Regions from separate parts of the Pectobacterium aroidearum genome, predicted to be linked through region 3. Evidence: predicted binding sites of a transcription regulator. Region 3 holds the regulator's gene; each other region holds the start of a gene.

Region 1 (3,176 bases), 1.4 Mb from region 3:
ATCACGCATGACCGCTGCAATGTACGGGATAATCATGATGGCAAGAATGACGCCAGCAGCCAGAATACCGATTCCGAACGCCGGGCCGGAGAACAGTGCGCCAACAATAGGAATGCCGGACAGGACGTTGCCTACCGGCTGTTGGAAGTATTCGGCAAACAGCGGAGCGAAAATGAACAGCCCCCACATGCCGTAAACAATACTCGGTATGGCCGCCAGCAATTCAATCGCCACGCCAAGCGGACGCTTCAGCCATGCGGGTGCCAGTTCGGTGAGAAATAACGCAATCCCGAAGCTAATCGGGATGGCAATAATCAGTGCGATCAGTGAGGTCACGACGGTTCCGTAAATCGGCACCAGTGCACCAAACTGCTCTGCGGGCGCATCCCACTCTTTCGTCCACAAGAAGGCAAAACCGAACTTCTCGATGCTAGGCCAGGACGCCACAATCAGGGAAACAATGATGCCTCCCAATAGCAGTAGCGTGACCAGCGCCGCCAGTTTTACCAGCGTGCTGAAGAGGATATCGCCATATTTTCCCGGGGCTTTGATAGTTGGCTTGTACTCCGCCATACGTCTCTCTTCTCGTTTTAACTGCATTTAATAAGCTATTGAAGGCAGAGAGGTTGCTATCACCTCTCCGCCCCGATACGACTTGTTATTCCACTACCGTATTTCCAGCACCTGACAACCTCATCACGCTCTGGTTATCAACCTGTCGATACAATAATTAATACTGTGCTTTACCGCTGCTGTCTTTTACCTGAGTTTTCCAGGCAGCACGGATTTGCTCAACCACTTCTTTAGGCAGAGTGGCGTAATCCAGCGCTTCTGCTTGCTCGCCGCCTTTCTTGAACGCCCAGTCGAAGAATTTCAACACTTCAGCGCCCTGTTCAGGTTTTTCCTGTTTGGTATGAACCAGGATGAACGTCGTTGAGGTGATCGGCCATGCATCAGCGCCTTTCTGGTTAGTCAGATCCTGAGCAAAAGACTTGCTCCAATCGATCTCTTTAGCCGCATTGCTGAAGCTTGTACCAGTTGGGCTAACCGCTTTGCCATCGGCAGAAATCAGTTTGGTGTAAGCCAGGTTGTTCTGCTTGGCATACGCATATTCTACGTAACCGATAGAACCAGGCAGACGCTGTACGAACGCTGCGATACCGTCGTTACCTTTACCGCCCAGACCGGTTGGCCAGTTCACAGTAGAACCTGCACCAATCTTCTCTTTCCACTCTGGGTTCACTTTCGCCAGGTAGCTGGTGAACACGAAAGACGTACCAGAACCGTCAGCACGACGAACAACAGCGATATCCTGATCCGGCAGCTTGGCATTCGGGTTCAGTTTGGTGATCGCCGGGTCGTTCCATTTTTTGATGTTGCCCAGGTAGATATCACCCAGTGTTTTACCATCCAGCGTCAGTTCGCCAGATTTGATACCAGGAATGTTCACTGCCAGTACCACGCCACCGATAACGGTAGGGAACTGGAATAAACCATCCTGTGCTAATTTGTCGTCAGCCAGCGGCGCATCAGAAGCACCGAAATCTACAGTTTTAGCGATAATCTGTTTTACACCGCCAGAAGAACCGATTCCTTGATAGTTAACTTTATTGCCGGTTTCTTTTTGATAAGAGTCAGCCCATTTGGCATAAACAGGCGCAGGGAATGTCGCACCGGCACCGGTGAGGTTAGCAGCAGCAAAAGCAGAGAATGCCGTCAGAGAAAAGGTTGCCGCAACAACACTGGCAAGAGTGGTACGCATCAGTTTCATAATCCCTCCTGTGGGATAATCGACGTGTCGACGTGGAGTCGTTATCAATCAGAGTTATCAAATCAGAGTGTAGTTCGCAGGAGGAAAAATAGGACAATTTGGTGACAGTAAAATGTACGCAATATGACAGTTTTATGACAATGAGAAAGGGCGCGGGAAAATTCAGGTACCACCAGCCAGAACACGCGTCCTGACTGGTTCCGGAGATCGGTCAGTGAGTCTGACTATGACTAAGTAATTTATAAATGGTATCAGGCTTATAGCTATCGCCTTGATAATAAATCGCCCAATCAGTTACCCTTGATATATCAACAGAATACACACCACCTTCCTGCATATCCTCAACGTAGAACGGATGATTGATTAATGTTCCCGTCACTACCGTGTCGTGGATTGCTTCGGGTATAAACCACATATGTTCACGCTCTTCGCCTTCTTCACCATGAGGAATGCCAAACTTCACCATGAAACGCCATTCACTCTCGACAGGCTTCGGTGATTTTTTTAACAGCTTAGCTAAAAAACCCTGCTTAGCCGGTTCATCACTCACATGGTAGTTTTCAAACATATTGACGAAATAGCGCCAGCGCAGCTGCGCTTTACGCGACATTTCCGCCGTCTCCGCATTGGTACGCCAGAACATGATGGCATTCTGCTCATCAAACCCTTTAAAGAACGTTTGCAGTACCGGATTTTCTTCGTTGGTACGAAACAGCATACAGGAAGGTTCCTGATGCACATCATCCCGATCGGCACGATCGCCCAGAAACACACCCTCCGGTGTCCCTTCCAGATCGTAGCGCATCTCTTCCAGAGGCCGCAGTTGGTCAATCGGCGTGGATTGATTCACATGCCGCAGCCCTTCTTCAAACGGTAATGCCACCAGATATTCATAGCCGCTGTCCGTTTGCCCGCACAGAATCGGCTCGTTAAAGGTAATTTGCTGATTTTGAATGGCATTATTGACAAAACTTCTGAATAAATCCGGGATGCCGTAATACGAACTCAGCGTCTCTGGAATGACAAGTTCCGCTTCCGTCAGCCCGCATCGCGCCAAACCATGCGAGTGAAACCAGAATGTTGTTGGTGGATCGTTTTCGGTGTCGTACACGGCATGAATGGTATACAACGATTCAATTTCCGGCAGAACATCATCCTCTAGCTGAAAATTCAGCCATTCGCGGGTAAACACGTTACCAGCGGCAGAAATATCGATCCCCAGGAGAAAATCCGGTACCACGGCGCTTAATAAACGAAGCTGATGAACGTAGTCTTCCAGCGGATTTGACCCAAAAAGACACTCGACCATCACTTCCTGCGTTGCCGCATTAGCCTGCGCCAATAGCTCAGGTGAAATCGGATCGGTTGAATGTATCGGCGTGATTTTATTCTCAGGATCGCGCTC
Region 2 (3,176 bases), 1.3 Mb from region 3:
GGGACAATTCCTGCTCACGACCGCCCTATGTGGCCTTATTGTCATCAGCCTGATTGCCATGATGATATGGTATTAAAACATCGTACTTATATAATTATTGGTACTTACACACTCTCTGGTATTAACACCATGAACGTCGATAAAAAGTAAAAAGGCGATTCCCCACAGAATCGCCTTTTTTTATGACGAACATCCTTGTCCGTCCCCCTGTGGGCCGCCGCAAGCGGCGTTGAAAAACGTTCCCTACGTTTTTTATGCGTGATGAATGACCGCAGTTAAATCAGCTTCAATGCCAGCCAGTACAGCGTCCCGGACATCAGCATCGAGATAGGCAACGTCAGCACCCAGGCCAGCAGGATACTTCTTATCGTTTTACCCTGTACGCCACCACCGTCAGCAATCATCGTCCCGGCAACCGCCGAGGACAATACGTGCGTGGTGGAAACTGGCATACCGGTGTAGCTGGCAACGCCAATCGACAGAGCCGCCGTCACCTGCGCCGAAACGCCCTGTGCATAGGTCATGCCTTTCTTACCAATCTTCTCGCCGATGGTCACAGCTACGCGTTTCCAGCCCACCATTGTGCCTAGAGACAGCGCCAGTGCGACAGCGACGATAATCCAGAGAGGCGCATACTCAACTGTCTGCAGCATGTCTTTACGCAGATTGCTCAGGTAGCGTTTATCTTCACCCGACGTTTCTGGCAGCTTGATCACCCGATCCATCGTATCCGAGATACACATCAGCAGGCGACGCACTCTGCTACGATCGTCAGGGTTCAACTGGTCGTAACTTTTCAGGTTATTCAGCAGGCCCTGTGTACGCTCAATCGCAATCATCACGCGTGAACTGTCACAGTGAAATTCTTTCTGGCCATTGCCGGGAATCGTGTTTTCCGGTGCAGGAATCACAGGCGGAGACAGATCGATAACGTGCGTCAATGCGTCGCCGTGCTGCTTGTAATATTCCTGCAAATTGACAACGGCATCGCGGGTACGACTGATGTCATAGCCAGATGCGTTCATGTTGACAATGAATCCGGCTGGCGCGACGCCAATCAGTACCAGCATAATCAAACCGATACCTTTCTGACCGTCGTTTGCCCCGTGAGAGAAGCTCACCCCAATCGCCGATAGAATCAGCGCGGTACGCGTCCAGAATGGCGGCTTGCGTTTGCCATCCTGCTTCTCGCGATCGACAGGCGTCAGGTGCACACGTTTACGCTTTTTACTGTTGTTCCAGAACCGACGCAGCACCAGCAGCATCAGACCCGCAACCACCATCCCCACAATCGGCGATAGCAACAGCGACAGGAAAATGCTGATCATTTTCGGCACGTTCAACGCATCCACGACGGAAGTATTCGTCAACAGCGCGTTGGTCAAACCAATACCGATAATGGAACCGATCAGCGTGTGAGAACTGGAGGCAGGAATACCGAAATACCAGGTACCCAGGTTCCAGATAATGGCGGCCAGCAGCATGGAAAACACCATTGCCAAGCCGTGCGCCGAACTCACGTTCAGCAGTAAATCCGTGGGGAGAAGGTGAACAATCGCATAGGCTACGCTCAGGCCGCCCAGCAGTACACCAAAGAAGTTAAAGATACCCGCCATAACAACGGCAAACTCTGCGCGCATAGCGCGGGTATAAATAACAGTGGCAACGGCATTCGCAGTATCGTGAAAACCGTTAATGGCTTCATACATGAGTACAAACAACAAAGCCAATATCAACATCAGGCCGGTGTAGTAATCCAGTCCGGCAAATAAATGTAGCATAAACGTTAGGCCATTTAGTGGTCATGAACGCGGCGCATTATCGGCGACAAGCAGGGGTCGGGAAAAGCAAAATATGACATTTTTTTGACTTAATATGTGATGGGGATCGACGGAGAAATCACTTAATCAATAAAAATCAAATAATTATATATTATTACTAAAATACGCAAATTGTTACGCTGGTATCGAACAAAAACCAACACTACAATTTGCCGCCCCGTGGCTTATGCTTGCGGCCATCCAAGAAAATCTATTCACTCATCGGAGAAATGCATTGTGGAACAGTTTGACGCTGTCATCATCGGTGCCGGTGCAGCAGGCATGTTTTGCGCAGCACAGGCGGGACAACGCGGACTGCGTGTGCTATTGCTCGATAACGGCAAGAAGGCTGGCCGGAAAATATTGATGTCCGGCGGCGGTCGCTGCAACTTTACCAATATGTATGCAGAACCCGCGGCGTACCTGTCTCACAATCCTCACTTTTGCAAATCGGCACTAGCGCGTTATACCCAATGGGATTTCATCAGTCTGGTCAACAGCCATCGCATCGCTTACCACGAGAAAACGCTCGGCCAGCTATTCTGCGATGATTCCGCACAGCAAATCGTTGACATGCTGGTAACAGAGTGCGAACGAGCTAACGTCACTCTCCGTCTGCGTAGTGAAGTCACCTCGGTAGAAAAATCAGACGATCTATTCACCATCCAGCTAAACAACGGCACATCATTCCAAAGCGCATCGCTGGTTGTTGCCTGCGGCGGCCTGTCGATGCCGGGCCTGGGCGCGACGCCGTTCGGCTACCAGCTTGCTGCACAGTTCGATATCAACGTGCTCCCCACTCGCGCCGCGTTAGTGCCTTTCACATTGCATAAGCAGCTGCTCGAACAGCTGCAAACGCTCTCCGGCGTCTCTGTGCCTACCGTTGTCACCGCAGAAAACGGCGTGACGTTCCGTGAAAACATTCTGTTCACGCACCGTGGGCTCTCTGGCCCTGCTATTTTGCAGATCTCCAGCTACTGGCAGGCCGGGGAATTCGTCACCATCAATCTGCTGCCCGACCGCGATCTCACCCAGCTCATTAATGACGAACGCATCGCTCACCCAAACCAAAGTCTGAAAAACACGCTGGCGCAGTGGCTGCCTAAACGACTGGTTGAATGTCTGCAAGCGTTAGGACAACTGCCGGACGTCACATTGAAACAGCTCAACAGCGCACAGCAAACACAGATGGAACAGAGCCTGCAACAGTGGCGCGTACAACCAAACGGCACGGAGGGCTACCGCACTGCCGAAGTGACCATCGGCGGCGTTGACACCCGCGCGCTGTCCTCCAAAACCATGGAAGCCAACGCGGTGCCGGGGCTGTATTTCATCGGTGAAGTGGTCGATGTGACC
Region 3 (3,176 bases):
GGTTTCACCGTATTTTCAGCCAGAGAGCCAGGGACAATCAACCGATTCGGCAACGTAAAGACAAAACGCGAGCCCAAACCATCTTCACTCATGATTTCCAGACGGGAATCGTGGTGGCTGAGCGCATGCTTAACGATCGCCAGCCCCAGGCCACTGCCGCCCGTCTGTCGTGAACGCGCCTTATCGACCCGATAAAAGCGCTCAGTCAGGCGCGGCAAATGCTCGGCCGCAATGCCCGGCCCGTTATCGCTGACCTGAAATTGCGCCCCCTGCGGGATCTTCTGCCAGCAGACTTCGATACGCGTTCCCGCTGGCGTATGGTTGATCGCGTTATACACCAGATTGGATACCGCGCTGCGCAGCTGTTCTTCATTACCAAACACGCGAAGATTTTCGTTCACACGAAAGACGATCTCATGGCGCCCCTGACTCAGGGTCTGCGCTTCACGCTGCAACACACGCAGCATCAATGGAATATCGACTTTTTCATTCAAATCGATCGCCGTCGCCGCTTCAATACGGGACAAGGTCAGCAGTTGTTTGACCAGCCCGTCCATACGCCGGGTCTGTTCCTGCATGGTATTCAGCGCTTTTCCGCGCAGCGCCGCATCCAACGTTTCTTCCTGCATCATTTCCAGATAGCCCTGCAACACCGTCAGCGGCGTACGCAGTTCATGGCTCACATTGGCAAAGAAGTTACGTCTGGCGCCTTCGAGCTGGTGCATCTGCGTAATATCACGCACGACCATCAATAGCTGCCCTTCGGAATAAGGCATCACGCGGAATTCAACATGGTGGGAATTATTCAGCTGCAACGTGAGAGGACGGCTAAAATCTTGCCCTTTCATGTAATTCGTGAATTCGGGGTAACGTAGTAAGTTGAGGATATTCTGACCGTTATCCTCCGGCCAGCGGAAATTGAGCAAGTGCTGCGCAAGATGGTTACACCAGAAGATGGTTCCTTCTTCGGTGGTGATCACCACCGCATCCGGCAAGGATTCAGCCCCGCTGCGAAAGCGTTTGATCAGGAGCGCCAGTTCACGGCGTCGGCGCCGGTTACGCAGTTGCATCTGGTAAAGCCCGTAAAACAGCGGCTCCCAGCTCCAACGACCGGGCGGTGGCGTCATGCTGCGGTCAACCCACAGCCAATAAGAAAGTTTCAGCTGGTTATAAAAATTCCAGCAGAGTAAGCCTAATACGGCGACCAGCAGAAACCAGGGCAGATAGCCAAAAATCAGCCCCAGTAACAACGCGGGCAAACAAAAAAAAGCCAGCTCCAATGCCAGCCTTTTCCAGGATAAACGTTCTAGCACGTTAATATTTCTCCGGTTACGATCACCTCAGTAACGCGTTGAAAAACGGTAGCCCGTTCCCCGAACGGTTTGCACCATTTTATCATGTCCGCTGGTTTCCAGCGCTTTACGCAGTCGACGAATATGGACGTCGACAGTACGATCCTCAACATAAACGTTAGTGCCCCAAACGTGATTCAGCAACTGTTCCCGGCTATAAACACGTTCAGGATGCGTCATAAAGAAATGCAGCAGTTTAAATTCCGTCGGCCCCATATCCAGCGCATGTTCTTCCGTCGTCACGCGATGGGAAGAAGGATCAAGGCTCAGGCCACGCATTTCAATGACTTCTTCCACCGCCATCGGTGAAATACGGCGCATCACGGCTTTGATTCGCGCCACTAATTCTTTGGGTGAAAACGGCTTGGTAATGTAATCATCCGCGCCCACTTCAAGGCCGCGTACACGGTCTTCTTCTTCACCGCGTGCGGTCAACATCATCACCGGAATATCACGCGTCAGTGCCTCACGCTTCATATGCTTGATGAATTGCAGGCCCGAACCTCCTGGCAGCATCCAGTCCAATAACACCAGTTCTGGGAACGGCTCCGACAGTTGCGTGACCGCACTGTCATAATCTTCGGCTTCAACTGGCTGATAACCATTTTGTTCCAGTACAAAGCAGACCATTTCACGAATTGGTGCTTCATCTTCCACGACTAATATGCGTTTTGCCATTGTTAATCCTGTCGTTAATCATCGTCGCTGTTAGCAAGCGAAAGGCATTATGCGTCAGTTTTATGACAGATTTATGAAAAACACACGGCCCTCTGCGCGCAATGTTACAACGCATACATCCGATTTTTCGAGCCGCTTTCCAAACTCAGGATTCCAACGCGACAGCCGACATCCCGGCTATATATAATCATCGCATTACGATGACAGAGCACCCTTCCCTATAATGACAACGTCATCCACCGCCACGCGGCATGAATATCGAGAGAACACGATGCGCATTATCCACACCGCCGATTGGCATTTAGGACAATATTTTTATACCAAAAGCCGCGCGGCTGAACATCAGGCTTTTCTTCACTGGCTCATCGCTCAGGTGGAGCAGCATCAGGTCGATGCCATTATCGTCGCAGGCGATATTTTTGATAACGGTTCTCCCCCGAGCTATGCCCGGGAAATGTATTATAGCTTCGTAGTAGAACTACAGCGTACAGGCTGCCAGCTCATCATTCTCGGTGGAAACCATGATTCCGTCGCGATGTTAAATGAATCCCGTGATTTGCTGGCCTGCCTGAACACGCGCGTGATTGCCTGCGCCAGCGACGATCCCGCCCAACAGGTGCTCCTGCTGGAAAACCGCCAGCAGCAGCCCGGCGCCCTGCTCTGTGCCATTCCCTTTTTACGCCCGCGCGATGTATTGACCAGCAAAGCCGGACAGTCCGGTGATGAAAAACAGCTGGCGCTACAGGAAGCCATTACGGCGCACTACCAGCAGTGTTACAAACTGGCTTGCCAAAAGCGCGATGAACTCGGCCTGCCGCTGCCGATTATTGCCACCGGGCACCTGACGACAATTGGTGCCACCGCCTCCGAATCCGTGCGCGATATCTATATTGGTACGCTCGATGCGTTCCCTGCTCAGGCTTTTCCCCCTGCGGATTATATCGCGCTCGGCCATATTCATCGCCCGCAGCGCGTGACTCAAAGTGAGCATATCCGCTACAGCGGTTCGCCTATTCCGCTAAGTTTTGACGAACTCAACAGTGAGAAATCTGTTTGTCTGGTCAGTTTTACACCAGACGCGTCACCGCCAATTCCCCCGCAGATAAATACGCTGCCTATTCCCATCACCCAACCGATGCAGCTGAT

Evidence for each region. Region 3 encodes PhoB, which activates phosphate uptake and scavenging genes when phosphate is short. Its sites were predicted from a motif close to CTGTCATAAAACTGNCNNAT; they were not measured.
Region 1: a site for PhoB is predicted at 1,893-1,912, ahead of pstS (phosphate ABC transporter substrate-binding protein PstS). Genes of this name have one in related genera too.
Region 2: a site for PhoB is predicted at 1,853-1,872, ahead of pitA (inorganic phosphate transporter PitA). Genes of this name have one in related genera too.

What each region holds. Positions count from the first base shown of each region.
Region 1 covers NZ_CP166097.1:5,243,070-5,246,245, reverse strand. Annotated here, with positions in the region: gene pstC (phosphate ABC transporter permease PstC) at 1-573, opposite strand, end outside; gene pstS (phosphate ABC transporter substrate-binding protein PstS) at 731-1,771, opposite strand; gene AB8809_RS23615 (DUF4026 domain-containing protein) at 1,983-3,176, opposite strand, start outside.
Region 2 covers NZ_CP166097.1:5,150,702-5,153,877, forward strand. Annotated here, with positions in the region: gene uspB (universal stress protein UspB) at 1-76, shown strand, start outside; gene pitA (inorganic phosphate transporter PitA) at 276-1,781, opposite strand; gene AB8809_RS23250 (NAD(P)/FAD-dependent oxidoreductase) at 2,058-3,176, shown strand, end outside.
Region 3 covers NZ_CP166097.1:3,882,286-3,885,461, forward strand. Annotated here, with positions in the region: gene phoR (phosphate regulon sensor histidine kinase PhoR) at 1-1,313, opposite strand, end outside; gene phoB (phosphate response regulator transcription factor PhoB) at 1,341-2,030, opposite strand; gene sbcD (exonuclease subunit SbcD) at 2,302-3,176, shown strand, end outside.